One region of the Pseudomonas sp. FW305-70 genome, then DNA from elsewhere that is predicted to be linked to it. Evidence: predicted binding sites of a transcription regulator. Region 1 holds the regulator's gene; each other region holds the start of a gene.

Evidence for each region. Region 1 encodes sigma-54, which starts transcription at its own class of promoters, with help from an activator protein. Its sites were predicted from a motif close to ANTGGCATNNANNTTGCTNT; they were not measured.
Region 2: glnA (glutamate--ammonia ligase) is a predicted target of sigma-54. The motif match lies at 3,149-3,168, and genes of this name have one in related genera.
Region 3: AC3WN7_RS13960 (DNA translocase FtsK) is a predicted target of sigma-54. The motif match lies at 4,528-4,547, and genes of this name have one in related genera.
Region 4: AC3WN7_RS24310 (flagellar basal body rod protein FlgF) is a predicted target of sigma-54. The motif match lies at 3,001-3,020, and genes of this name have one in related genera.

The regions. Positions count from the first base shown of each region.
Region 1 covers NZ_JBYSYZ010000064.1:2,928-10,111, forward strand. The annotation lists gene AC3WN7_RS27375 (superoxide dismutase) at 1-32, shown strand, start outside; gene AC3WN7_RS27380 (ZIP family metal transporter) at 64-957, shown strand; gene AC3WN7_RS27385 (HPr family phosphocarrier protein) at 993-1,268, opposite strand; gene rapZ (RNase adapter RapZ) at 1,284-2,141, opposite strand; gene ptsN (PTS IIA-like nitrogen regulatory protein PtsN) at 2,144-2,608, opposite strand; gene hpf (ribosome hibernation-promoting factor, HPF/YfiA family) at 2,621-2,929, opposite strand; gene AC3WN7_RS27405 (RNA polymerase factor sigma-54) at 3,004-4,497, opposite strand; gene lptB (LPS export ABC transporter ATP-binding protein) at 4,743-5,468, opposite strand; gene lptA (lipopolysaccharide transport periplasmic protein LptA) at 5,468-6,016, opposite strand; gene lptC (LPS export ABC transporter periplasmic protein LptC) at 6,003-6,575, opposite strand; gene AC3WN7_RS27425 (KdsC family phosphatase) at 6,583-7,107, opposite strand; gene AC3WN7_RS27430 (KpsF/GutQ family sugar-phosphate isomerase) at 7,107-7,184, opposite strand, start outside.
Region 2 covers NZ_JBYSYZ010000013.1:43,353-50,536, forward strand. The annotation lists gene typA (translational GTPase TypA) at 1-1,340, opposite strand, end outside; gene thiI (tRNA uracil 4-sulfurtransferase ThiI) at 1,480-2,934, opposite strand; gene glnA (glutamate--ammonia ligase) at 3,263-4,669, shown strand; gene AC3WN7_RS12585 (DUF4124 domain-containing protein) at 4,969-5,484, shown strand; gene glnL (nitrogen regulation protein NR(II)) at 5,792-6,877, shown strand; gene ntrC (nitrogen regulation protein NR(I)) at 6,874-7,184, shown strand, end outside.
Region 3 covers NZ_JBYSYZ010000015.1:48,670-55,853, forward strand. The annotation lists gene clpA (ATP-dependent Clp protease ATP-binding subunit ClpA) at 1-1,461, shown strand, start outside; gene infA (translation initiation factor IF-1) at 1,680-1,898, opposite strand; gene AC3WN7_RS13945 (arginyltransferase) at 2,010-2,717, opposite strand; gene aat (leucyl/phenylalanyl-tRNA--protein transferase) at 2,775-3,455, opposite strand; gene trxB (thioredoxin-disulfide reductase) at 3,518-4,477, opposite strand; gene AC3WN7_RS13960 (DNA translocase FtsK) at 4,772-7,183, shown strand.
Region 4 covers NZ_JBYSYZ010000043.1:46,162-53,345, forward strand. The annotation lists gene AC3WN7_RS24295 (flagellar basal body P-ring protein FlgI) at 1-608, opposite strand, end outside; gene flgH (flagellar basal body L-ring protein FlgH) at 627-1,322, opposite strand; gene flgG (flagellar basal-body rod protein FlgG) at 1,375-2,160, opposite strand; gene AC3WN7_RS24310 (flagellar basal body rod protein FlgF) at 2,206-2,946, opposite strand; gene AC3WN7_RS24315 (sigma-54-dependent transcriptional regulator) at 3,265-4,824, opposite strand; gene phhA (phenylalanine 4-monooxygenase) at 5,232-6,017, shown strand; gene AC3WN7_RS24325 (4a-hydroxytetrahydrobiopterin dehydratase) at 6,123-6,479, shown strand; gene AC3WN7_RS24330 (amino acid aminotransferase) at 6,479-7,184, shown strand, end outside.

The sequences.
Region 1 (7,184 bases):
TCGCTGCGCGCTATCAGGCCGCACTGGTTTAAGTCCTCCATAAAAATCATCCAGGGCTGGGCTATGGGCACTGAAACACTGGCGATTGGAAGTGGACGGCTGTTTCGTTACGCGTCTGGATCGCTGTTACTGCTGGCGGGCATGAGCCTATTGGTTGCCCATGGATTGGCATGGCTCGACCTTGAGCCGAGGTTGCTGCGCGCACTGCAGGGCGGTGCAATCTGCGCCCTGGGTACCGCGTTGGGCGCGGTACCGGTGTTGGTGATTCGGCGCATGCCGCAGGTGCTCAGCGACACTTTGCTTGGCTTTGGCGCTGGCGTGATGCTCGCGGCGACGGCATTTTCGCTGATCGTCCCGGGCATCTCTGCCGCCGAAGGGCTTGGACTGTCACCTTGGGCATCCAGTGGGCTGATCAGCTTCGGCATTATGCTCGGTGCGTTCGGGTTGTTCCTGGTGGATCGGAAGGTCTCCGGCGTCAGCCCGGACAGGCTGGTCGGTACCCTGGAGCGCCCGGTCATTGCTCCGCGCATCTGGCTGTTCGTGTTTGCCATCATCGCCCACAACATCCCGGAAGGCATGGCGGTCGGTGTTTCTGCCGGCGGCGGCATGCCTGAAGCCGACAGCCTGGCCATGGGCATTGCCTTGCAGGACGTGCCGGAAGGGTTGGTCATCGCCTTGGTACTGGCCGGGGCAGGGATGTCCCGGGTCAAGGCGTTCCTGATCGGTGCCGCATCAGGGTTGGTCGAACCGGTGTTCGCGCTGGTGTGCGCCTGGCTTGTGAGCCTGGCCGAGCTGCTGCTGCCTTTGGGGTTGGCGCTGGCGGCAGGGGCGATGTTGCTGGTGGTAACCCACGAAGTCATTCCCGAATCGCGCCGCAACGGTCATGACAAGCTTGCCAGCCTCGGGCTGCTGATGGGGTTCTGCTTGATGATGGTGATGGATACGGCGCTGGCCTGAAAAGATCGCAGGCTGCGATCTTTTGATTTTGATCTTTACTCGCCTTCGTCGAAGTAGTTATTGATCAGGGCTACCAGCGCGTCCATCGCTTCCTGTTCCTGCTCGCCTTCCGTGCTCAGATGAATTTTGGTGCCCTTACCGGCAGCGAGCATCATCATGGCCATGATGCTTTTGCCATCGACTGTGGATTCAGGTGTGCGTCCTACCCTGATCGTACAGTCCTTGAACTGGCCGGCGACTCCGACGAATTTTGCAGACGCTCGGGCATGCAGACCCAACTTGTTGATGATTTCGATTTCCAGAGCAGGCATCGCGATGTGAATCCTTTAGCTGAGGTCGCGGTGGCGAACCTGGACGTTCTTCAGGGATTTTTGCAGCGCCTGCCCCAGGCGCTCGGTCAGGTAGACGGAGCGGTGATGTCCGCCAGTGCAGCCAATGGCAATGGTGACGTAGGCGCGGTTGCTGGCGGCAAAACGAGGCAGCCACTTTAGCAGGTATGTGGAAATGTCCTGGAACATCTCTTCGACATCCGGTTGTGCCGCCAGGTAGTCGGCAACCGGTTGATCGAGTCCGGACTGCTCGCGCAATTCCGGTTTCCAGTAAGGGTTGGGCAGGCAACGCACATCGAACACCAGGTCGGCGTCCACCGGCATGCCACGCTTGAACCCGAAGGACTCCACCAGGAACGCAGTACCGGGTTCTGGCTGGTTCAACAGGCGCAGCTTGATGGTGTCGCGCAGTTGATAGAGGTTCAGGCTGGTGGTGTTGATCTTGAGATCGGCGAGGTCGGCAATCGGCCCGAGCAGGACGCTCTCGACGTTGATGGCTTCGGCCAGCGAGCGGTTGGCGTTGGTCAGGGGGTGACGCCGGCGGGTTTCCGAGAAGCGCTTGAGCAGGGTTTCTTCGTCGGCATCCAGGTACAGGACATCGCACTGGATGTGGCGGCTGCGGACTTCTTCGAGCAGTTCGGGGAAGCGTGACAGGTGGCTGGGCAGGTTGCGGGCGTCAATGGAAACGGCCACCAGCGGCTGCATCAGCTCGGTATGAATCAACGCTCGTTCGGCCAGTTCCGGCAGCAGGCCGGCAGGCAGATTGTCGATGCAGTAGTAGCCGTTGTCCTCAAGAACATTGAGGGCGGTGCTTTTACCCGAGCCGGAACGGCCACTGACGATGATCAAGCGCATGATTACTGACCGTTTTGCTCGTCCAGGACAACCTGATACAGGGCTTCGTTGCTTGCGGCATTACGCAGTTTTTCGCGAACGTCCTTGCGGTCAAGCATGCTGGCGATCTGTCGCAGCAGCTCAAGGTGCGCATCGGTAGCGGCTTGCGGGACCAGCAGAACGAACAGCAGGTCAACCGGCGCGCCGTCGATGGCGTCGAAATCGATTGGGGCGTCCAGGTGCATCAATGCACTGATGGGCGATACACACCCCTTGAGACGGCAGTGTGGAATAGCGATGCCGTTGCCAAAACCGGTGGAGCCGAGTTTTTCACGGGCAATCAGCGCCTCGAAGACATCTTGCATCTCCAGATCCGGCACTTCTTTGTGGATAAGGTTGGCAATTTGTTCGAGGGCTTTCTTTTTACTGCCGCCCGGCACGTTCACCAGGGAACGGCCGGGGGTCAGGATACTTTCAAGTCGGATCATGGGTTGGGAGTGTTAACGACCGGTTGCGCCCTGAAGGAGGCTCTGGGTCTTTTCCTTATGCTTTTTGAGTTGTTTATCCAGCTTGTCGGTGAGTGCATCGATCGCAGCGTACATATCGGTATGTTCCGCATTGGCGACCACTTCATTCCCGGGAATATGCAGCGTGGCTTCGATTTTCTGCTTCAGCTTCTCGACGGTCATCGTGACCTGCACGTTAGTGATCTTGTCGAAATGTCGCTCCAATCGTTCGAGTTTTTCGCCGATGTAGGTGCGAAGAGGTTCGGTCACTTCCAGTTGGTGTCCACTGATGTTGACTTGCATACAGCTTCTCCTTCGTTGCCAGTGCATAAAGCGGTAGATCAGATGATCTACCACTGGAACGCTGTGGCGTGGCTCTACATCAACCGCTTGCGTTCGCTCGAAGGCGCGATCCCGAGGGATTCGCGGTACTTGGCGACGGTGCGGCGAGCCACCTGAATGCCTTGTGCCTCCAGTAAACCAGCGATCTTGCTGTCACTCAACGGCTTTTTCTGATTTTCCGCGGCAACCAGCTTTTTGATGATCGCCCGGATCGCCGTGGACGAGCATTCGCCGCCTTCGGAGGTGCTTACGTGACTGGAAAAAAAGTATTTCAGTTCATAAATGCCCCGGGGGGTGTGCATGAACTTCTGGGTCGTTACCCGTGAAATCGTCGACTCATGCATGCCGACCGCTTCGGCGATGTCATGCAGGACCAGCGGCTTCATGGCTTCGTCGCCATATTCAAGGAACCCGCGCTGATGCTCCACGATCTGGGTGGCAACCTTCATCAGGGTTTCATTGCGGCTCTGCAGGCTCTTGATGAACCAGCGGGCCTCCTGCAACTGATTGCGCATGAACGTGTTGTCGGCGCTGGTATCGGCACGGCGCACAAAACCGGCGTACTGGGCGTTGACCCGCAGCCGTGGCACCGACTCCTGATTCAGCTCTACCAGCCAGCGCTCGTTGTCCTTGCGTACGATGACGTCAGGAACGACGTACTCGGCTTCGGTGGACTCGATTTGCGAGCCCGGGCGCGGGTTGAGGCTCTGGACCAGCTCTATGACCTGGCGCAGCTCATCTTCCTTGAGCTTCATGCGACGCATCAGCTGGCTGTAGTCGCGGCTGCCCAGCAGGTCGATGTAATCGGTGACAAGGCGCTTGGCTTCGGCCAGCCAAGGGGTCTTGGCGGGCAACTGGCGCAATTGCAGCAGCAGGCATTCGCCCAGATTGCGTGCGCCGATGCCGGCCGGCTCGAATTGCTGGATGCGGTGCAGGACGGCTTCGATTTCGTCCAGTTCGATGTCCAGTTCCGGATCGAAGGCTTCGAGGATTTCCTCGAGGGTTTCGTCCAGGTAGCCCTGATTGTTGATGCAGTCGATCAGGGTCACGGCGATCAGGCGATCGGTGTCGGACATCGGAGCCAGGTTCAGCTGCCACAGCAAGTGGCTTTGCAGGCTTTCACCGGCCGAGGTGCGGGTGGTGAAGTCCCACTCGTCATCGTCATTGCTGGGCAGGCTGCTGGCGCTGGTCTGGTAAACGTCTTCCCACGCGGTGTCGACGGGGAGTTCATTGGGGATGCGCTCGTTCCAGTCACCCTCATCGAGGTTGTCAACCGTCGGGGCGCTTTCCTGGTAGGAGGGTTCCTGGATATCGGTGTTGGGCTTTTGTTCGGCGTTGTCGGCCAAGGGGTCGGAATTGTCGAAGTCGTCGCCTTCTTCCTGGCGTTCGAGCATCGGATTGGACTCCAGGGCCTCCTGGATTTCCTGTTGCAGGTCCAGGGTCGACAATTGGAGCAGGCGGATGGCCTGTTGCAGCTGAGGTGTCATCGTCAGCTGCTGGCCCATTCTCAAGACTAGCGATGGTTTCATGGCAGGGGCTTAACACCTTATTCGCCGGCGCACATGCGCCATCCACTACAGGGCGCCGGGGCGCCAAACATAAGCAAATTATATGCCTGAAACTGAAGGATTTGCCTAGAGCGCTGTAACAATAAAAAACTATAAATTTGTGTTGCGGTGCTGCCCATGTTGGGGGCTGAACGCGCAGGTTCGCATCGGGCACCGAAGAATCGCGAGACCGGTGCCCGGGCGCCTGCCTGGGCACAGCTCAGCGTTTACAGGCGGAACTCATGGCCCAGGTACACTTCCTTCACCAGGTCGTTGGCCAGGATAGTCTCTGCGTCACCTTCGGCAATCAGTTGGCCGTCATTGACGATATAGGCGGTTTCACAGATATCCAGGGTTTCACGAACGTTGTGGTCCGTGATCAGCACGCCAATGCCTTTGGCCTTGAGGTGGTAAATGATCTGTTTGATGTCGCCGACCGAAATCGGGTCCACGCCGGCGAACGGTTCATCGAGGAGGATGAATTTCGGGTTGGTGGCCAGGGCGCGGGCGATTTCCACGCGGCGGCGCTCACCACCGGACAGACTCATGCCGAGGTTGTCGCGGATGTGGCTGATGTGGAACTCCTGCAGCAGGCTTTCCAGCTCCTTGCGACGACCGGCCTTGTCGAGCTCCTTGCGGGTCTCGAGGATGGCCATGATGTTGTCGGCCACCGACAGTTTGCGGAAGATCGATGCTTCTTGCGGCAAATAGCCGATACCGGCTTTTGCACGGCCGTGCATCGGCTGGTGGCTGACGTCCAGGTCATCGATCAGAACGCGGCCCTGGTCGGCTTGCACCAGGCCCACGATCATGTAGAAGCAGGTGGTCTTGCCGGCGCCGTTCGGGCCAAGCAGGCCGACGATCTGACCGCTGTCGATGGACAGGCTGACATCACGCACGACCTGGCGGCTCTTGTAGCTCTTGGCCAGATGCTGAGCTTTCAGAGTTGCCATTACTGGGCCTTATTCTCGTCGGTTTTCTTCTTCGGCTGGATCACCATGTCGATGCGCGGACGCGACTCGGTCACCTTGCTGCCGGTGGCGCGCCCGGCGCTGGCCAGCTTTTTCTCGGTGTCGTAGACGATTTTCTCGCCTTGGGTGACGTTGTTGTCCTTGTCGACAACCTTGGCCTTGTCGATCAACACGACGCGATTTTGCGTGGCGTGATACTGGATCGTCACGCCCCAACCCTGAACAGGCTTGGTATCGCCAGCCGTTTGCAGTTGCTCGAAGTACGCCAGGTTGCCCACCGAGGTCACTACGTCAATGTCGCCAGTCGGGGTGCGGGTGATGGTAACGGTGTTGCCTGTCACCTTCATCGAACCTTGGGTGATGATCACGTCACCCTTATAGGTGGCAATACCTTGCTTGTCGTCCAGTTGGGCGTCGTCGGCTTGAATGCGGATAGGCTGCTCTTGATCGTTCGGCAGAGCCCAGGCACTCACGCTTCCCAGTGCTGCGCCCAGACTGAGCAAAATCGGGAGGGTTTTAACGAGCCTCATACTGTCCTCTTACGTTCGATAGCAGGTGTATCCTGCTTTCTTTCAAATACGCTTTCATTCCCTTGCCAGTCGATACACCGCCAGCGCCGTCGATTCTAACGTCTTGCTCGGTCTGCGCATATTGCTGCTGCGGGAACACGGTCATGCGGGTGCTGGTGATCAGGGTCTTGCGGTTTTTCTCATCGAAGCGCGTGATGCGCACGTCATCGATCAGCTCGACCTGTGTGCCGTCAGGGTTGACCTCGCCGCGCAGGCTCTGGACGTGCCACGGGTACTCAGTGCCGCGGAACACGTTCAGGTCGGGGTTGGTCAGCAGTGTCACCTCGGTCGCCTTCAGGTGCTCGACCTTGTCGGACACCAGATCATATTGCAGCTTGCCGTCCGGCAGGTACTGCACGCTGTGGGCGTTGATGGCGTAATAGTCGATCGCGCTTTCATCGACCGGCGTTACCGGCTTGTCGAGGAAGCGTTCCGGGCTGATGTTCCAGTAGCCAACCGCGACGAATATCGCCGCGATGCAACTGAATATCAGGGTGTTGCGAAACTTTTTGCTCAGCATATCGGGCTCACAGGTACGCCGCATTGGCCGCATCGAGGCGGTCCTGGGCGCGCAGGATCAATTCGCAGAACTCGCGAGCGGCACCTTCGCCGCCACGGGCGAGGGTGATGCCGTGAGCATGTTCGCGCACGAAACCGGCGGCATTGGCCACCGCCATGCCCAGGCCGACGCGGCGAATCACCGGCAGGTCCGGCAGGTCGTCGCCGAGGTAGGCCACCTGTTCGTAGCTCAAATTCAGTTGGGCCAGCAGTTCGTCGAGTACCACCAGTTTGTCTTCGCGGCCCTGATACAGGTGCGGGATGCCGAGATTTTTGGCTCGCCGCTCGACCACCGGGGTCTTGCGGCCACTGATGATCGCGGTTTGCACTCCGGCGGCCATCAGCATCTTGATGCCCTGGCCGTCGAGCGTGTTGAACGTCTTGAACTCGCTGCCGTCTTCGAGGAAGTACAGGCGTCCATCGGTCAGCACGCCGTCGACATCAAACACCGCCAGTTTGATCTGTTTGCCGCGTTGCAGCAGGTCCGCACTCATTACATTACTCCTGCACGCAGCAAGTCGTGCATGTTCAAGGCGCCGACCGGACGGTCTTCGCTGTCGACCACGACCAG
Region 2 (7,184 bases), on a different contig from region 1:
CCACGAGCAGGGATGTTGTATTCCAGACGTACACGGCCCTTGCCATCCGGCACCATGTTGGTCAGGTCGCCCTTACGCAGGCCCATCTCTTCCATCACCTTGCCCTGGGATTCTTCCGGCAGGTCGATGGTGACGTTTTCGAACGGTTCGTGCTTCACGCCGTCAACCAGACGGATGATCACTTCCGGACGGCCTACAGCCATTTCGAAGCCTTCGCGACGCATGGTTTCGATCAGTACCGAGAGGTGCAGTTCGCCACGGCCGGAAACCTTGAACTTGTCAGCCGAGTCGCCTTCTTCAACGCGCAGCGCAACGTTGTACAGCAGCTCTTTGTCCAGACGTTCCTTGATGTTACGGGAAGTCACGAACTTGCCTTCTTTACCGCAGAATGGCGAGTCGTTTACCTGGAAGGTCATGGAAACGGTTGGCTCGTCGACGGTCAACGGCTTCATCGCTTCAACGGTGTCCGGGTGGCACAGGGTGTCGGAGATGAACAGCGAGTCCATACCGCTGATGCACACGATGTCGCCTGCAGCCGCTTCTTCAACGTCTACACGGTGCAGACCGTGGTGACCCATCAGCTTCAGGATACGACCGTTACGCTTCTTGCCGTCGGCGCCGATAGCCACAACCGGGGTGTTCGGCTTGACGCGACCGCGAGCGATACGGCCAACGCCGATAACACCCAGGAAGCTGTTGTAGTCCAGCGCGGAGATCTGCATCTGGAACGGACCGTCACGGTCGACTTTCGGCGCAGGTACGTTGTCGACGATCGACTGGTACAGCGGGGTCATGTCTTCAGCCATTTCGGTGTGATCCAGACCGGCAATACCGTTCAGGGCCGAGGCGTAGACGACTTTGAAGTCCAGCTGTTCTTCGGTGGCGCCCAGGTTGTCGAACAGGTCGAAGATCTGGTCCAGAACCCAGTCCGGACGCGCGCCTGGACGGTCAACCTTGTTGATGCACACGATCGGACGCAGGCCGGCTTCGAAAGCCTTCTTGGTCACGAAACGGGTTTGCGGCATAGGGCCGTCTTGAGCGTCAACCAGCAGCAGAACGGAGTCGACCATCGACATTACGCGTTCAACTTCGCCGCCGAAGTCGGCGTGGCCCGGGGTGTCCACGATGTTGATGTGGTAGCCGTTCCAGTTGATGGCGGTGTTTTTCGCCAGAATGGTAATACCGCGCTCTTTTTCCTGGTCGTTGGAGTCCATCACGCGCTCGTCGTTGAGCTCGTTGCGCTCCAGGGTGCCGGATTGACGCAGGAGTTTGTCTACCAGGGTGGTTTTACCATGGTCAACGTGGGCAATGATGGCGATGTTGCGTAGATTTTCGATCACTTGTGTATCTCGATCAGAGGATTCGGTGTGCTGACAAGTCTTGGCAGCGATTAACAGTAGCGTCCGTGAAAGCCGTTACAGCTTGACGGTGGCGTCGGGGGGCCGGTGACGCAGGCCACAGGCAAACAGCCCCGGGCACTTAGCTCGGTCGATAAACGCGCACATTGGCATGCCCCTCACTGAGCAAATGGTGGGCATGCAGGCGACTCATCACGCCTTTGTCGCAATACAGCAGGTACTGGCGAGTAGGGTCCAGTTCCTTGAAACGAGCGTTCACTGCATAAAACGGCATCGTTTGTACCTCGATGCCAGCAAGCTCCAGCGGGTCATCTTCAGCGGCATCCGGGTGACGGATGTCGATGACGATCTGACCGGCCAGCGCTTCGCTGACTTCTTCAATCTGCAAGTCCTGGCCCAATTCGTCGATCACGCGATCGATCGGCACCAGCTTGGCGTTTTCGAGCGCACGCTCGAGCACCGCCATATCGAATTCTTTCTCTTCGTGCTCGACACGGTAGCGCTTGGCGGCGGTCTTCGGATTAACCGAAATGACCCCGCAGTACTCCGGCATGTGCCGGGCGAAATCGGCGGTGCCGATTTCGTTGGCCGTGTCGATGATGTCTTGCTTGTGGCTGGCGATCAGCGGGCGCAAGACCAGTTTGTCGGTCACGCAATCGATCACTGACAGGTTCGGCAGCGTCTGGCTCGACACCTGGGAGATCGCCTCACCGGTGACCAGGGCCTCGATGTGCAGTCGATCGGCAATCCGGGACGAAGCGCGCAACATCATACGCTTCAATACTACGCCCATATGACTGTTATCGACTTTGCCGAGAATTTCGCCCAGCACTTCCTCGAACGGCACACTGACAAATAACACGCGTTGGGAGCTGCCGTACTTCTTCCAGATGAAATGCGCGACTTCCATGACGCCCAGTTCGTGGGCACGTCCGCCCAGGTTGAAGAAGCAGAAATGCGCCATCAGGCCGCGGCGCATGATCTGGTAGGCCGCCACGGTGGAATCGAAGCCGCCGGACATCAGCACCAGCGTCTGCTCCAGGGCGCCCAGCGGATATCCGCCGATGCCGTTGTGCTGGCTGTGGATCACAAACAACCGTTGGTCGCGAACTTCGATGCGGACTTCGATTTCAGGCTTTTTCAGGTCGATCCCGGCGGCACCACACTGACGGCGCAACTGGCTGCCGACATATTTCTCGATATCGATCGAGCTGAACGGGTGCTTGCCGGCACGCTTGCAACGCACGGAAAAAATCTTGCCGGCCAGTGCATCACCGTAGTGCTGCTTGCACTTTTCAACGATGTCGTCGAAATCACCCAGCGGGTACTCGTCGATTTGCAGGAAGTGCGCGACGCCAGGCATGCAGCTCAGGCGCTCGCCCATCTCCTTCAGGGCCTTGGGATCGCTGACGCGGGTTTCCAGCTCGAGGTTGTCCCACACGCCGTTCACCACCACGGCCGGGTCCAGATCGCGGAGCACGGCACGGATGTTCTTGGCCAATTGGCGGATGAAACGCATCCGTACCGGGCGGCTCTTGATGGTGATCTCGGGGAAGACTTTTACGATTAATTTCATGGAAACAGCGCGCGCAGGGCCTGCCGAAAAAGGGGGGCGCGGATTATAGCGGAAATTGCTCAAGGTTTAACCAGTTAATGTGCAGAAGGTTTTGCACGCACCAAAACGGGTCATTTATTCATTTTGACGCCACATTACGGGGCGGTATTTTCGGCTTTAAAGCGCATTAATGGCTGATAAGCGTGTTTTTGGGGCAAAAAACCCATGCTGGGGCACTGGCATGCAATTTGCTCCCTTGTGAGGCAGGTTGCCTTGGCAGAGTATTCGCGCCGGCATCACCCACATTTAAGGGCATCCACTACTAGCCCGAAGCCACCCGGAGGACACTATGTCGAAGTCGGTTCAACTCATCAAAGATCATGACGTCAAATGGATTGATCTGCGCTTCACGGACACCAAAGGCACTCAGCACCACGTGACCATGCCGGCTCGCGATGCGCTGGATGACGACTTCTTCGAAGTCGGCAAAATGTTCGACGGTTCCTCCATCGCTGGCTGGAAAGGCATCGAAGCCTCCGACATGATCCTGATGCCGGACGACTCCACCGCCGTTCTGGATCCGTTCACCGAAGAACCGACCCTGATCCTGGTCTGCGACATCATCGAGCCTTCGAGCATGCAAGGCTACGACCGTGACCCACGTGCGATCGCCAAGCGCGCCGAAGAGCACCTGAAAGCCACCGGTATCGGTGACACCGTGTTCGCCGGTCCAGAGCCAGAGTTCTTCATCTTTGACCAGGTGAAGTTCAAGTCCGACATTTCCGGCTCCATGTTCAAGATCTACTCCGAACAAGGTTCCTGGATGTCCGACCAGGACATCGAAGGCGGCAACAAGGGCCACCGTCCAGGCGTCAAAGGCGGCTACTTCCCGGTTCCACCGTTCGACCACGACCACGAAATCCGTACCTCCATGTGCAACGCACTGGAAGAAATGGGCCTGACCGTCGAAGTTCACCACCACGAAGTGGCAACTGCCGGCCAGAACGAAATCGGCGTCAAGTTCAACACCCTGGTGAAGAAAGCCGACGAAACCCAAACCCTGAAGTATGTCGTGCACAACGTTGCCGATGCCTACGGCCGCACCGCGACCTTCATGCCTAAGCCTCTGTACGGCGACAACGGCTCGGGCATGCACGTGCACATGTCCATCTGGAAAGATGGCAAGAACACCTTCGCAGGCGAAGGCTATGCCGGCCTGTCGGACACCGCCCTGTACTTCATCGGTGGCATCATCAAGCACGGTAAGGCCCTGAACGGCTTCACCAACCCGGCGACCAACTCCTACAAGCGTCTGGTTCCAGGCTTCGAAGCGCCAGTGATGCTGGCCTATTCGGCTCGCAACCGTTCCGCTTCGATCCGCATTCCTTACGTGTCGAGCCCGAAAGCCCGCCGTATCGAAGCACGCTTCCCGGATCCGGCTGCCAACCCGTACCTGTGCTTCGCCGCACTGTTGATGGCTGGCCTGGACGGCATCCAGAACAAGATCCACCCTGGCGACGCTGCAGACAAAAACCTGTACGACCTGCCGCCTGAAGAGGCGAAAGAGATTCCACAAGTTTGCGGCAGCCTGAAAGAAGCCCTGGAAGAGCTGGACAAAGGTCGTGCGTTCCTGACCAAAGGCGGCGTTTTCAGCGACGACTTCATCGACGCTTACATCGCCCTGAAAAGCGAAGAAGAAATCAAGGTACGCACCTTCGTACACCCACTGGAATACGAGCTGTACTACAGCTGCTGATCCGGTAGCGCTGCGGCACGCGGCGTGACAAAAAGAGGCCTCCTTCGGGAGGCCTCTTTTATTGCCAACGATTCAACGGCTGAAGCACATCCCTGTGGGAGCGGGCTTGCCCGCGAAAGCGGTCTGTCTGATAACAGGATGTTGAGTGTACTGACGTCTTCGCGAGCAAGCCCGCTCCCACAAGGGGTTTTCTGTGTTCAGGCGGCCTCGGCAAATCTTGCCCAGATGTTTAGCGACTTGGGTTAACCGCCCGGCCTGACCTATGCTGCAACCCAACGCTTTCGCTTCCGGTCGATTCCATGGGTCGTGGTTTTCTGTTCATCCTGCTGCTGATCGCCCTGCCCGCCATGGCGCAGATCTACAAATACACAGACGCCAACGGCGCCACTGCGTACAGCAATCAACCGCCTGACGGCGTCAGCGTCCAGCCGGTCCACCTGCCGCCCCTCAACAGCATTGAGCGCCAGCCTCCCGACGAAGCCGCGCCTGTTGCTGAAACCACCCGAAATGAGCCACCCCAAAAGCCCTATGAAGTACTGGAGCTGACCGGTCTGCCCAATACCGAAGCCCTGCGCGCCAACAATGGCACCTTCACGATAAACGTACTGATCAAGCCGCGCCTGAAAAGCCCCCACCGGTTGCGCCTGCTGCTGGACGGCCAGCCCTACGGCCAGCCAGTCAATGTGCCGATCCTGCAACTGGTGAATATCGATCGCGGCGAGCATCGCCTCGCCGTGCAAGTGATCGATGGCGAAAACGTTGTGCAGCAGAGCCCAACCGCAACCTTCACCTTGCAACGCGTGCACACGCGCTGAAGGCCTGGCTGCTGATTGCCGGCTTCATTGCACTGCTGATGTCGGCACGAAAAACCCCATTCCTGCGACTTTTCTAACCTCATGCAGGTTTGCGCACTATATTGGTGCAACTGCTTGCACCGTACTCAGATTCCAACCCATTTTGGTTCGAAATTACCCGTGAAAGCCGGCAGAACGCCACGCAAGCGAGCGTCAGACGCCCGTTTCAGGCCATTGGCGCTTCTTTTCGGAGCCTTGGTTTACTTTTTGCAACTTCTAATTACCAACACTTGTTTCTTGCGCATGCTCCGCCCCAAAAGAGGTCCCGATGACCATTAGCGACGCACTCCACCGTTTGCTACTCGACAACCTCACCACCGCCACCATTCTGCTCGATGCCGAACTGCGCCTCGAGTACATGAACCCGGCGGCGGAGATGCTGCTGGCCATCAGCGGCCAGCGCAGCCATGGACAGTTCATCAGTGAGTTGTTTACCGAATCGACCGAAGCGCTGAACTCCTTGCGCCAGGCTGTCGAACAGGCCCACCCGTTCACCAAGCGCGAAGCCATGCTGACCGCCCTCACCGGTCAGACCCTGACCGTCGACTACGCGGTAACGCCGATTCTGAGCAATGGCGACACGATGCTGCTGCTTGAAGTCCACCCTCGCGACCGCTTGTTGCGGATCACCAAGGAAGAAGCACAGCTTTCCAAGCAGGAGACCAGCAAGATGCTGGTGCGCGGGCTTGCCCATGAAATCAAGAACCCCTTGGGCGGAATTCGTGGCGCGGCGCAATTGCTGGCCCGGGAACTGCCGGAAGAAAGCCTGCGCGACTACACCAACGTCATCATCGAAGAAGCCGACCGCCTGCGTAACCTGGTCGATCGCATGCTCGGCTCCAACAAGCTGCCGTCACTGGCCCTGTGCAATGTCCACGAAGTGCTGGAGCGCGTCTGCCAACTGGTGGAAGCCGAAAGCCAGGGTTGCATCACGCTGGTGCGCGACTACGACCCAAGCATTCCCGACGTATTGATCGACCGCGAACAGATGATTCAGGCCGTACTGAACATCGTGCGCAACGCGATGCAGGCCATCAGCAGCCAGAACGAGCTGCGCCTGGGCCGAATCAGCCTGCGCACCCGTACCATGCGCCAGTTCACCATCGGCCATGTGCGCCATCGCCTGGTGACCAAGATCGAGATCATCGACAACGGCCCGGGCATCCCTGCGGAACTTCAGGAAACCATCTTCTTTCCCATGGTCAGCGGTCGCCCGGACGGTACCGGGCTCGGCCTGGCCATTACCCAGAACATCATCAGCCAGCACCAGGGCCTGATCGAATGTGACAGCCACCCCGGCCACACCACCTTCTCGATCTTTCTGCCACTGGAACAAGGAGCCCCATCGACATGAGCCGTAGTGAAACCGTGTGGATCGTCGATGACGACCGTTCTATCCGTTGGGTCCTGGAAAAAGCCTTGCAACAGGAAGGCATGACCACGCAAAGCTTCGACAGCGCCGATGGCGTGATGAGCCGCCTGGCACGCCAGCAACCGGACGTGATCATTTCCGACATCCGCATGCCCGGCGCCAGTGGCCTGGACCTTCTGGCGCGGATTCGCGAGCAGCATCCACGGCTGCCGGTCATCATCATGACCGCTCACTCCGATCTGGACAGCGCTGTCGCGTCCTATCAGGGCGGCGCCTTCGAATACCTGCC
Region 3 (7,184 bases), on a different contig from region 1:
TTCAAGGCGTTGCTCAATGAGCTGAAGAAACGGCCGCAGGCGATCCTGTTCATCGACGAGATCCACACCATCATTGGTGCGGGTGCCGCGTCCGGTGGTGTCATGGATGCCTCGAACCTGCTCAAGCCGCTGCTGTCCTCGGGTGATATCCGTTGCATCGGGTCGACCACCTTCCAGGAATTCCGCGGTATCTTCGAGAAGGACCGTGCCTTGGCCCGGCGTTTCCAGAAGGTCGATGTGTCGGAGCCTTCGGTGGAAGACACCATTGGCATTCTGCGCGGCCTGAAGGGGCGTTTCGAAAGCCATCACAATATCGAATACAGCGATGAAGCCCTGCGTGCGGCTGCCGAACTGGCTTCGCGTTACATCAATGATCGTCACATGCCGGACAAGGCCATCGACGTCATCGACGAGGCAGGTGCCTACCAGCGCCTGCAACCGGTCGAGATGCGTGTCAAGCGCATCGAAGTGCCTCAGGTCGAAGACATCGTCGCGAAAATCGCGCGGATTCCGCCAAAACACGTCACCAGCTCCGACAAGGAATTGTTGCGTAATCTCGAGCGTGACCTGAAGTTGACCGTATTTGGTCAGGATGCCGCGATCGACTCGCTGGCCACCGCGATCAAGCTGTCCCGTGCCGGCCTCAAGTCCCCTGACAAGCCTGTCGGTTCGTTCCTGTTCGCAGGGCCTACCGGTGTCGGTAAAACCGAAGCGGCGCGTCAGTTGGCCAAGGCGCTGGGTGTCGAGCTGATTCGCTTCGACATGTCCGAGTACATGGAGCGCCACACCGTATCGCGTCTGATCGGTGCGCCTCCGGGCTATGTCGGGTTCGATCAGGGCGGTCTGCTGACCGAAGCCATCACCAAGCAGCCACACTGCGTGCTGTTGCTCGATGAAATCGAGAAAGCGCATCCGGAAGTCTTCAACCTGCTGCTGCAGGTCATGGACCACGGTACCTTGACCGATAACAACGGGCGCAAGGCGGATTTCCGTAACGTGATCGTCATCATGACGACCAACGCCGGTGCCGAGACAGCTGCTCGTGCTTCGATCGGTTTCACCTTCCAGGACCACTCGTCCGATGCGATGGAAGTGATCAAGAAGAGCTTCACGCCGGAATTCCGCAACCGTCTGGACACCATTATCCAGTTTGGTCGCCTCAGCCATGAGGTCATCAAGAGCGTGGTGGACAAGTTCCTTACCGAACTTCAGGCGCAGCTGGAAGACAAACGAGTGTTGCTGGAAGTCACCGATGCGGCCCGCAGCTGGCTGGCCGAAGGTGGCTACGACGCGGCGATGGGTGCTCGCCCAATGGCTCGCCTGATCCAGGACAAGATCAAGCGTCCACTGGCGGAGGAGATTCTCTTTGGCGAACTGGCCGAACATGGCGGTGTGGTGCACATCGACATCAAGGATGGCGAGCTGACCTTCGAGTTCGAGACCACGGCCGAGATGGCCTGACGTTTGGAAGCAATGCAAAAAGGCGCCGAAAGGCGCCTTTTTGTTGTCTGTAGGGGCGAGCTTGCTCGCGATGGTTGTTAACGATGACGCGGGAAGCCTGGATTGACGCGGCGTTCTCAGGTTTTTCGCGAGCAAGCTCGCTCCTACAGTGGTTTGGCAGCTAAATCCCGCACAAACAAAAACGCCCGGCATAAGCCGGGCGTCTTGTATTGACCAGATTAGCGGGCGCGGTAAGTGATGCGCCCTTTGCTCAAGTCATAGGGAGTCAGCTCTACGCGCACTTTGTCGCCGGTAAGAATACGGATGTAGTTCTTGCGCATCTTGCCGGAGATGTGCGCGGTTACGACGTGCCCATTTTCCAACTCCACACGAAACATGGTGTTGGGCAGGGTGTCGACGACAGTGCCTTCCATTTCGAAGCTGTCTTCTTTCGACATGCAGTAAAGCCCTCGGTGTCCAATGAATGGCCCGGTGCAACTGCGCCAGGCAAAAGCGGCGTGCATTGTGCCCGAAAAGTGGGGTTTAAGCCAAGGGGTTTAGGGCCGGCTCTAGTTTAGAACCACCCAGCGCTGATTAATCAGCAACTCAATAGGGCGATATTGAGTCTTGTAATTCATTTTTTTGCAGTTTTTGATCCAGTAGCCGAGGTAGACCGCCTCCAGCCCCAGTCGCCGGGCCTCGGCGATTTGCCACAGGATTGCATAGCGCCCAAGGCTGCGACGCTCTTCGGCTGGCTCGTAGAAGGTGTAGACCGCCGAAAGACCGTTCGGCAGCAAATCGGTGACGGCGACGGCCAGCAGCTGGCCATTCAGGCGGAACTCATAAAACCGTGAAAACGGCAGGTCCCGCACCAGGAAAGTCGAAAACTGGTCGCGACTGGGCGGGTACATGTCGCCATCGGCGTGACGCTGTTCGATGTAGCGCTGGTAAAGCTCGAAGTACTCTTCGTTGAAGCGGGGCTTGGCCGGACGCACCTGCAAGTCCGCGTTGCGCTTGAAGATGCGTTTCTGTTGCCGGTTGGGCGTGAACTGCCCCACGGGAATGCGCGCCGGAACGCAGGCATTGCAATTCTGGCAATGCGGCCGGTAGAGATGATCGCCACTGCGACGAAACCCCATCTCCGACAGGTCTGCATAGACATGCACATCCATGGGCTGGCTAGGATCGAGGAACAGGGTGGTGGCCTGCTCATCGGGCAGATAACTGCAAGAGTGCGGCTGAGTGGCATAGAACTTCAAACGCGCCAACTCGGTCATGATCAACCCTCGGGATAATGCTTTTGAATAAGTGTAAGCCACGCGCGCAAATGTCGCTCAGCAAACCCAGGTGGCATGGTTGGGTTGGTCCAGATATCCGGCCAGATAGCTGGCAAACTCACGGCGGGGGATGGCCCGGGCTCCGAGGCTGTGCAGGTGATCGGTCGGCATCTGGCAATCGATCAGTACAAACCCCGAGTCTTTCAGATGCCGGACCAGGGTGGCAAAGCCGAATTTAGAGGCGTTGTCAGCGCGACTGAACATGGACTCGCCAAAAAACAACCGGCCCATGGCCAGGCCATACAGGCCGCCGACCAGTTCGTCCCCGTCCCACACTTCCACCGAGTGCGCGTGACCCCGCCTGTGCAGTTCGATGTAGGCCTCCTGCATCGCTTCGGTGATCCAGGTGCCGTCGGCATAATCCCGGGGAGCTGCACAAGCGCGGATGACGGCGGCGAAGTCCTGGTCGAAGGTCACTTGATAGCGTTGCTGGCGCAGCAGTTTGTTCAGGCTTCGCGAGACGTGCAATTCGTCGGGAAACAGAACCGTACGCGGGTCCGGCGACCACCAGAGAATCGGCTGGCCTTCGGAAAACCATGGGAAGCAGCCGTGGCGATAAGCCGAGATCAGCCGATCGGCGGACAGGTCGCCACCGGCAGCCAGCAGCCCGTTGGGGTCGCGCATGGCCTTTTCCAGCGGTGGGAAATGCAAGGTGTTGCGTTGTAACCAAGTCAGCATGGCATCCGGGCTTGCAGAAGGGGAGGGCAGTGGCGGGCATTGGCCCGCCGTAAAGTTTGCCTTCAAACGGCAGGAATGTCGTCGAGGTATTTTTCGGCGTCCAGCGCCGCCATGCAACCGGCACCGGCAGACGTAACGGCCTGGCGATAAACATGGTCGGCCACGTCGCCGGCGGCAAACACACCTGCAATCGCCGTGGCGGTAGCATCGCCTTCGCTGCCGCCCTTGACCAGCAGATACCCGTCGCGCATTTCCAGTTGCCCGATGAACAGGTCGGTGTTGGGTTTGTGGCCGATGGCGATAAACACCCCGGCCAGCGGCAGCTCTGTGGTTTCACCCGTTTGGCTGTCCCGCAGGCGGGCCCCGGTCACGCCACTGGCATCGCCGAGCACTTCGTCCAGGTTCTGGTTCCAATGCAGGCGGATATTGCCGTTGGCGGCTTTTTCGAAGAGTTTGTCCTGGAGGATTTTCTCCGAGCGCAGTTTGTCGCGTCGATGGATCAGGTGCACTTCCCTGGCGATGTTCGACAGGTACAAGGCTTCCTCGACCGCCGTGTTGCCGCCGCCGACCACCGCGACCACCTGGTTGCGATAGAAGAACCCGTCACAGGTCGCGCACGCCGAAACCCCTTTGCCGGCAAAGGCTTCTTCCGATGGCAGGCCCAGGTATTGCGCGCTGGCGCCGGTGGCAATGATCAGGGCGTCGCAGGTGTAGGTGCCGCCATCGCCAATCAGCTCGAATGGCCGTTGTTGCAACTTGGCGGTATGGATGTGGTCGTAAACGATCTCGGTGGCAAAGCGCTCGGCGTGTTTTTGCATGCGCTCCATCAGCACGGGGCCGGTCAGGCCTTCGACGTCGCCTGGCCAGTTATCGACTTCGACGGTGGTGGTGAGCTGGCCACCTGCCTGTATGCCGGTGATGACAACGGGCTTGAGGTTGGCGCGGGCGGCATAAACGGCTGCGCTGTAACCGGCAGGACCGGAGCCCAGGATAATCAGGCGGGAATGCTTCGCTTCGCTCATAAAAACACCTCATAAGCCTTTGTCACAAAAGACAATGCATGCTCAAATTGAATAGCATGTCATGTGCTGTTGACTATGCTACACCCAAGGGTCTCAAGCATGGCGTCGTGCGTACAAACCCGTACAATGCCCTGCGTGTTACATATATTCAGTGCGCACCGTGTTTATAAAAGCCGGAGCGCAGTGTTAAAAGTAGTCCCGGTTACGTGTGTTAACTTTTTTACCTGCCTGGATTGGGCGGTTTTTTAGACATTCAACAGATGGACGCGCCATTGGCGCAGGAAAAGAAGCGTTTTGAAGAAATCCACCGCAGCACCTAAACCAGCCGTCGTTCCGCTCTGGCGCCAGCACTTGCACTACCGACTCAAGGAAGGTGCGCTGATCGCCATCGGTGCCCTGTGCCTGTTCCTGATGATGGCCTTGCTGACCTATGGCAAGGATGATCCGGGCTGGAGCCATAACAGCAAGATCGACGACGTGCAGAATTTCGGCGGGCCCGCGGGCTCCTACAGCGCCGATATCCTGTTCATGGTGCTGGGTTACTTCGCCTACATTTTCCCGTTGCTGCTGGCGGTCAAGGCGTACCAGATCTTCCGTCAGCGTCACGAGCCTTGGCAGTGGAGCGGCTGGCTGTTCTCCTGGCGCCTGATCGGCCTGGTGTTCCTGGTGCTGTCGGGGGCCGCGCTGGCCCATATTCATTTCCATGCCGCGACCGGTCTGCCGGCCGGTGCGGGCGGTGCGCTGGGGGAAAGCCTCGGCGAACTGGCGAGGAACGCCCTGAATATCCAGGGCAGTACGCTGCTGTTCATCGCGTTGTTCCTGTTCGGCCTGACGGTGTTTACCGACCTGTCGTGGTTCAAGGTGATGGACATCACCGGCAAGATCACCCTCGACCTGTTCGAACTGTTCCAGGGGGCGGCCAATCGCTGGTGGGCGGCCCGTACCGAGCGCAAACAGCTGGTCGCCCAGTTGCGTGAAGTCGATGACCGTATGGGTGAAGTGGTTGCGCCGACCGTCACCGACAAGCGCGAACAGGCCAAGGTCAAGGAGCGGTTGATCGAGCGTGAGCAGGCCCTGAGCAAGCACATGTCAGAGCGTGAGAAGCAGGTGCCGCCGGTGATTGCACCCGCGCCGCCAAAACCTGCCGCGCCGAGCAAACGCGTTGAAAAAGAGAAGCAGGCGCCACTGTTCGTCGACAGCGCCGTGGAAGGCACCTTGCCGCCGATCTCGATTCTTGATCCCGCGGAAAAGAAACAGCTCAATTATTCGCCCGAATCCCTGGCGGCGGTCGGCCACCTGTTGGAAATCAAGCTCAAGGAGTTCGGCGTCGAAGTGACTGTGGACTCGATCCACCCGGGTCCGGTGATTACCCGTTACGAAATCCAGCCCGCCGCTGGCGTCAAGGTCAGCCGCATCGCCAACCTGGCCAAAGACCTGGCCCGTTCCCTGGCCGTGACCAGCGTGCGCGTGGTGGAAGTGATTCCGGGCAAGACCACGGTCGGTATCGAGATTCCCAACGAAGACCGGCAGATCGTGCGTTTCTCCGAGGTGTTGTCGACCCCCGAGTACGACAACTTCAAATCCCCGGTCACCCTGGCCCTGGGCCACGATATCGGCGGCAAGCCGGTCATCACCGACCTGGCGAAGATGCCGCACCTGTTGGTGGCCGGTACCACCGGTTCCGGTAAGTCGGTGGGCGTGAACGCGATGATCCTGTCGATCCTGTTCAAGTCCGGGCCGGAAGACGCCAAGCTGATCATGATCGACCCGAAAATGTTGGAATTGTCGATCTACGAAGGCATTCCGCACCTGCTGTGCCCGGTGGTCACCGACATGAAGGACGCCGCCAACGCCCTGCGCTGGAGCGTTGCCGAGATGGAGCGACGCTACAAGCTGATGGCCAAGATGGGCGTACGGAACCTGTCGGGTTTCAACGCCAAGGTCAAGGAAGCCCAGGACGCCGGCGAGCCGTTGAGCGATCCGCTGTACAAGCGCGAAAGCATCCACGACGAAGCGCCGCTCCTGCAAAAGCTGCCGACCATCGTGGTGGTGGTCGACGAATTCGCCGACATGATGATGATCGTCGGCAAGAAGGTTGAAGAACTGATCGCGCGTATCGCCCAGAAGGCGCGTGCGGCCGGCATTCACTTGATCCTCGCGACCCAGCGTCCGTCGGTGGATGTGATCACCGGTCTGATCAAGGCCAACATCCCGACCCGCATGGCGTTCCAGGTATCGAGCAAGATCGACTCGCGGACCATCATCGACCAGGGCGGCGCCGAACAACTGCTGGGCCACGGTGACATGCTGTACATGCCGCCGGGCACCAGTCTGCCGATTCGTGTTCACGGTGCCTTCGTGTCCGACGATGAGGTTCACCGCGTGGTGGAGGCCTGGAAGCTGCGGGGCGCGCCGGAATACAACGACGATATCCTCAATGGCGTCGAAGAGGCGGGCAGCGGCTTCGAAGGCAGCAGCGGGGGCGGCGACGGTGACGATCCCGAGGCCGACGCGCTGTACGACGAAGCGGTCCAGTTCGTGCTGGAAAGCCGTCGCGCCTCCATTTCCGCGGTTCAGCGCAAGCTCAAGATCGGCTACAACCGCGCCGCGCGCATGATCGAAGCCATGGAAATGGCCGGGGTCGTGACGTCCATGAACACCAACGGTTCGCGTGAGGTCCTGGCCCCTGGCCCGGTGCGCGACTGAC
Region 4 (7,184 bases), on a different contig from region 1:
TTGGCCGTGGTGAAGTCGGAACGGTTGAGGTTCAGCGTCAGGCTGTTGCCCTGGTTGAAACCGCTCGGCACCGCGCGCTCAACCGAGGCACCGCCTGGGATGCGACCGGCCGACGGAACGTTGACGGTGATCTTCGAGCCATCGCGCCCTTCCGCATCGAAACCGCCGACCACCAGGTTGCCCTGGGCCACCGCATAGACGTTGCCGTCGATCCCCTTGAGTGGCGTCAGCAGCAAAGTGCCGCCGCGCAAGCTCTTGGAGTTGCCGATGGAGGAAACAGTGATGTCGACCTGCTGACCCGGCTTGGCAAACGCCGGCAGGTCGGCGCTGATCGACACGGCCGCCACGTTCTTCAGCTGCACGTTGCCCGAACCCGGCGGCACCTTGATGCCGAACTGCGAGAGCATGTTGTTGAAGGTCTGCAGGGTGAACGGTGTCTGCGTCGTCTGGTCGCCGGTGCCGTTAAGCCCGACCACCAGGCCGTAGCCGATCAACTGGTTGGAACGCACGCCGGAAATGCTGGCGATGTCCTTGAGGCGCTCGGCTTGAGCATTGAAGGCTGCCGACAGCATCAGGGCGGCCACCATAAGGTGTTTGAAGTTCAACATGCTCAACTGGAAAGCCACCTAGAAAGGGAACAGCGGGCTGAGGAAGAAACGGTCGAACCAGCCTGGCTGACTCGCATCGGCAAACGAACCGGTGCCCGAGTAGGTGATGCGCGCATCGGCGACACGGGTCGACGACACGGTGTTGTCGGTCGAGATGTCATCGGCGCGAACCAGGCCGGCAATCCGCACCAGCTCATCGCCGGTGTTGAGGGTCATCCACTTCTCGCCGCGCACCGCGATGATGCCGTTGGGCAACACATCGGCAACGGTCACGGTGATCGAGCCGGTCAGGGTATTGCCCTGCGCCGCCTTGCTGTCGCCCTTGGTCGCGCGGTCACCTTCGTAGCTGGCACTCAGGCTCAGGTCGCCATCGCCGAACGGGTTGTTGGTGGTGGCGCTGCTGCCGAACAGCGAACTCAGGCCGATGTTGGCCTTGCTGTTCTTGCCAATTTGCGAGTTGGCGTTTTTGCTGGCCTGGGTCCTTTCGTTCAGGGTGATGGTGATGACGTCACCGACCCGGAACGCCTTGCGGTCGCTGTAGAGGTTCTGTTCGAAACCGGCCTGATAGATCGAGCCGTTGTTGGCGGCCGCCGGCAACGGCGTGCGCGGCAACACCGGGGCGTAGTAAGGGTCATTGGGTTTGGGCGTCGCAGGCACGCAACCTGCGAGCGCGGCGATCCCACTCAGTGCCAGAACAGATACATAGCGATTCATGACCCTACCTCACGGTGTTGCAGGCAGCCTCAAGGCCGCCACATAGACTTGATTACAGGTTCTGCGTTACGAACGAGAGCATCTGGTCGGCGGTGGAGATCACCTTGGAGTTCATCTCGTAGGCGCGCTGGGTGGTGATCATGTTGACCATCTCCTCAACGGTGCTGACGTTGGACGTTTCCAGGGTGTTCTGCAGCGTGGTGCCGAAACCGTTCAGGCCCGGTGTGCCGACTTGCGGCGCACCACTGGCGGCGGTTTCCAGGAACAGGTTGTTGCCCACTGCCTGCAGGCCGGCCGGGTTGATGAAGTCGGCGGTCTGCAGGTTGCCGATCACCTGGGCAGCCGGGTTGCCGGCAACGGTGATGGACACGGTGCCGTCGCGGCCGACAGTGAAGGTCTGCGCATCGTTCGGAATGACAATCGCCGGCTCCAGGGCAAAGCCGCTGGCGTTGACGATCTGGCCGTTGGAGTCCAGGTGGAAGGTGCCGTCACGGGTGTAGGACGTGGTGCCGTCCGGTTGCAGGATCTGGAAGAAACCGCGACCGTCGATGGCCATGTCCAGTGGCTGCTCGGTGGTTTGCAGGCTGCCGGCGGTGAAGTTCTTCTGGGTGCCGACGATGCGCACACCGGTACCCAGTTGCAGACCCGACGGCAGTTCGCTGTCCTGGGTCGACTGGGCGCCTGGCTGACGCTTGATCTGGTAGAGCAGGTCCTGGAACTCGGCGCGGTCACGTTTGAAACCCGTGGTCGACACGTTCGCCAGGTTGTTGGAAATGGTGGTCAGGTTGGTGTCCTGGGCGGACAGGCCTGTTTTGGCAACCCATAGAGCCGGAAGCATTCGATTCTCCTCGTGTGCCTGTTTTACGGCGCGACGTTCTGGTAATTAGCTGATCTGCAAGACCCGAGCCATGGCCTGGTCATCGTCTTTGGCGGTGTTCATCATCTTGATGTGCAGCTCGAACTGCTTGGACAAGGCCAGTACCGAGGTCATCTCTTCCACGGCATTGACGTTGCTCGACTCGAGGAACCCGGACACCAGCTTGACGCCGGCATCGGCCTGCGCCGGCTGGCCGTCCTTGGTGTGGATCGATCCATCCAGGCCCTTGGTCATGTTCTTCAGGTCCGGGTTGACCAGCTTGATGCGGTCCACTTCAGCCATCACCCGCGGACCTTCGCCCATCGCGCGGATGCTGATGGTGCCGTCCTCGCCGACTTCGATCTGCTGCTCCGGCGGCACGGCAATCGGCCCGCCATTGCCCATGACCGGCATACCGTTGCCGGCACGCAGAACGCCCAGGGCGTCAACATTCAGGCTGCCGGTGCGCACGTAGCTTTCACCACCATCGGGATTCTGTACGGCAATCCAGCCGCCGCCCTGCACGGCAACGTCCAGGTCCCGGCCGGTTTCCACCAGTGAACCCGGGGAGAAATCCGTGGCCGGGCGTTCGGACATGGCAAACGCACGCGCCGGAAAGCTGTCACCGAACACCGGCATCGAACGGGCCTGCTCCAGGTCTTTCTGGAAGCCGTTGGTGGAGATGTTCGCGAGGTTGTTGGCATGCGCCTTTTGCGCCAGTGCATTCTGGCTGGCGCCGGTCATTGCCACATAAAGGTACTTGTCCACACTCTTTCCTCTGCCTGCCGGACGTTTGCCGCCCACTGCTGTGTTGCTGAGCCATAAGCAATTTGCAGACCAACTTGTTTTTGGCGGCGCGAGGCCCGGCAAACAGGGGACTTGAGGAGATCAAAGGGGATTGGTGATTTGTGTCAAAGACGAAAAACCGGCGGTGTCATGCCGGTGGGTGGCAAGTGCCGGCCTCTTGAGTGACTGATCTGTCGCCTTCGCGGGCAAGCCCGCTCCCACAGTGATCTGCGGCGTTCACAAAACCTGTGGGAGCGGGCTTGCTCGCGAAGAGGCCGGCACAAACACAGCAAGCTTGAGTCAGGACTCGTTCTTGCCCACCTCATACTCACGCAACTTGTTGGCAATGGTGGTATGCGAAACCCCCAACCGCTTACCCAGCTGCCGACTGCTCGGATGCTCGGAATACAACCGTTCCAGCACCGCCTTTTCGAAACGCCCGACAATCTCGTCCAGCCCACCCTCCAGCGAAAAATCGCCAAGGGGCTGACGCACGCCATAATCCGGCAGGCGAATATGCTCGGCCTTGACCATGCCGCCGTCGCACAGGGAAACCGCCTGGAACAGCACGTTCTCCAGTTGCCGCACGTTGCCCGGCCAATGGTAGTGGCTGAGCCGCTCCATGGCCGCCGGGGCGAGCTTGGGCAACGGGCAACCGATCTGCCGACTGGCCTGATCAAGGAAGTGCTCCACCAGCGGCGTCAAACCGTCGAGGCATTCGCGCAGCGGCGGGATGTGCAGCGACAACACGTTCAAGCGGTGATAGAGGTCCTGGCGGAATTCGCCGCGCGCGCACAATTCGGACAGGTCGACCTGGGTCGCGCAGATCACTCGCACGTCGAGGTAAACCTCCTCGTCGCTGCCGACACGACGGAAGCAGCCGTCCTGCAAAAAGCGCAGCAATTTCACCTGCAAGCGCGGGCTCATTTCCCCAACGCCATCGAGAAACAGCGTACCGCCCGCCGTCAGTTCCAACAGCCCGAGCTTGCCTTCGGCCCGCGCCCCTTCAAAGGCACCGGGGCCATAACCGAACAATTCCGTCTCGGCCATGGACTCCGGCAGCCCGGCACAATTGAGCGCCATCAACGGCGACTGCCCGCGCGGACTGGCCAGGTGGCAGGCCCGCGCCAGCAACTCTTTGCCGGTACCGGTTTCGCCTTCTATCAATAGCGGCGCATCCAGCGGTGCCATGCGCCGTGCTTCGCGCACCACCGCGGCCATCACTTTCGAGCTCTGGAAGATGCTGTCGAAGCCACGCAATTCCTGCTTGCGCACGTTATAGATGCGCTCTCCCACCCGGTCGGCGCGGTGCAGCGTCAGCACGGCACCGGCCATGGCCTCGCTGTCGTCGTGCTCCGACTGCAACGGCGCGATGTCGGCCAGGAACACGTCACCCTTGACCTTGACCCGCAGCCCGTTGATTCGCGATTTGTTGGCGCGCACCAGTTCCGGCAAATCGAAGTCTTCGGCGTAGCGCGACAGGGGAATACCCGGCACCTCGTCGACCCGTACACCCAGTAACTGCGCCGCTGCCCGGTTGGCCGCGACGATGGAACCGCCCATGTCGATCGACAGCACCGGAAACTCCAGCGCACCGAGCAGGGCATTGAGCTCCATGTGCCGACGCTCGCTGGGCATCAGCCCTACACGCTTGACACCGAAGACCCCGGCAATCGCTTCGAATTTCGGACGCAAGGCCTGGAACTGAATGTTGATCAGGTTCGGGCAATGCAGGTAGATGGCGTTGCCGTGCTCACCCCCCACTTCACCACGGGCCACGTTGATCCCGTACTCCACCAGCAGGTTGAGAATGTCGCGCAGGATGCCGATGCGGTTCTGGCAGTGGACTTTGATACGCATGAAAAAGGCCTGAAAAAGCAGTGATTGAGGTTGTGACGCCTGGCGCGCAACCTGTGGGAGCGGGCTTGCTCGCGAAGGCGTCGGCATAGCCAACATTGATGTATCAGACAGACCGCTTTCGCGAGCAAGCCCGCTCCCACAGGGGTATTGCGGTGCGCGCTCGATCGCATTTTTCTTTCGAGGCGCTCAGATAGTCGTCAAGATTATGTGACAGGCAAAGCGTTTTTCAAACCGAGAAATCTCAATACCTGCGCGGTCACGATCACTTTGTAACGAAAACTTTACGAATATCGATGGATTTTCCTACGCGTGACGCCGATCACCTGCTGCAACAGTGCAATCCTTGGGGTATTTCTAGGTCCATAGCAGTACATAACAAGAACGAAATCCCCTAGCAGGAGAGCAGTATGAAGCAGACGCAATACGTGGCTCGCGAGCCCGATGCGCAAGGTTTTATCGACTACCCCGCCGAAGAACACGCGGTGTGGAACACGCTGATCACTCGCCAACTGAAAGTGATCGAAGGGCGTGCGTGCCAGGAGTACCTGGACGGTATCGAAAAACTCGGTCTGCCCCACGACCGCATTCCTCAACTCGGCGAAATCAACAAGGTCCTCGGTGAAACCACCGGCTGGCAGGTTGCCCGGGTTCCCGCACTGATTCCCTTCCAGACCTTTTTCGAATTGCTGGCCAGCAAGCAGTTTCCGGTGGCGACCTTTATTCGGACCCGCGAAGAGCTTGATTACTTGCAGGAGCCGGACATTTTCCACGAGATCTTCGGTCACTGCCCGCTACTGACCAACCCCTGGTTCGCTGAATTCACCCACACCTACGGCAAGCTCGGCCTCAAGGCGTCCAAGGAAGAACGCGTGTACCTGGCGCGCCTGTACTGGATGACCATCGAGTTCGGCCTGGTCGACACCCCGCAAGGCCAGCGCATCTACGGCGGCGGCATCCTGTCTTCACCGAAAGAGACCGTCTACAGCCTGTCGAACGAGCCTGAACATCAAGCCTTCAACCCGTTGGAATGCATGCGCACGCCTTACCGCATCGACATCCTGCAACCCCTGTATTTCGTTCTGCCGAACCTCAAGCGCCTGTTCGACCTGGCCCACGAAGACATCATGGGCATGGTCAAGCAAGCGATGCAGATGGGTCTGCACACGCCGAAATTCCCCCCAAAGGCCGCGTGAACCGCGACTTTTGCTGACAAGTGAGTCTGTCAGTCACCGTCGCTTTGGTTTAGCGTGACGGCACTGTCGACCGATATAAAAACACTCGATTACAGGAAACACACCATGTCCACCTTGAACCAAGCCCATTGCGAAGCCTGCCGCGCCGACGCCCCACAAGTCAGCGACGAAGAACTGCCGATCCTGATCAAGCAGATCCCGGACTGGAACATCGAAGTACGTGACAGCATCATGCAGCTGGAAAAGGTCTTCCTGTTCAAGAACTTCAAACATGCACTGGCCTTCACCAACGCCGTCGGTGAAATCTCCGAGGCTGAAGGCCATCACCCGGGCCTGCTGACCGAGTGGGGCAAAGTGACCGTGACCTGGTGGAGCCACTCGATCAAGGGCCTGCACCGCAACGACTTCATCATGGCCGCGCGCACTGACGAAGTAGCGAAGGACGCCGAGGGGCGCAAGTAATGCACTTCGACGCCATCGGCCGAGTGCCCGGCGACCCGATTCTGGGCCTGATGGAGGCCTACGCGCAGGACCCGAACCCGCGCAAGTTCGATTTGGGCGTGGGTGTCTATAAAGACGCCCAAGGCCTGACGCCGATTCTCGAGTCGGTGAAACTTGCCGAGCAGCGCCTGGTGGACGGCCAGTCCACCAAGACCTACATCGGTGGTCACGGCGAACCGGCGTTCGGCAAGGCGATCAATGAGCTGGTGCTGGGCGCCGACTCGAAGCTGATCAGCGCACAACGCGCCGGCGCCACCCAGACTCCGGGCGGAACCGGGGCCTTGCGCCTGAGCGCTGACTTCATCGCCCAGTGCCTGCCGGGGCGCGGTGTCTGGTTGAGCAACCCGACCTGGCCGATCCATGAAAGCATTTTCGCCGCCGCCAAGGTCAAGGTCAGCCATTACCCCTACGTCGGCAGCGACAACCGACTGGATGTCGATGGCATGCTGGCAGTGCTCAACGAAGCGCCCAAGGGTGACGTGGTGTTGCTGCATGCCTGCTGCCACAACCCGACCGGTTTCGACCTGTCCCAGGATGACTGGCAGCGGGTGCTGGAGGTAGTACGCAAGCGCGAACTGCTGCCACTGATCGACTTCGCGTATCAAGGATTCGGCGATGGCCTGGAGCAGGATGCCTGGTCGACCCGGCTGTTCGCCGCCGAGTTGC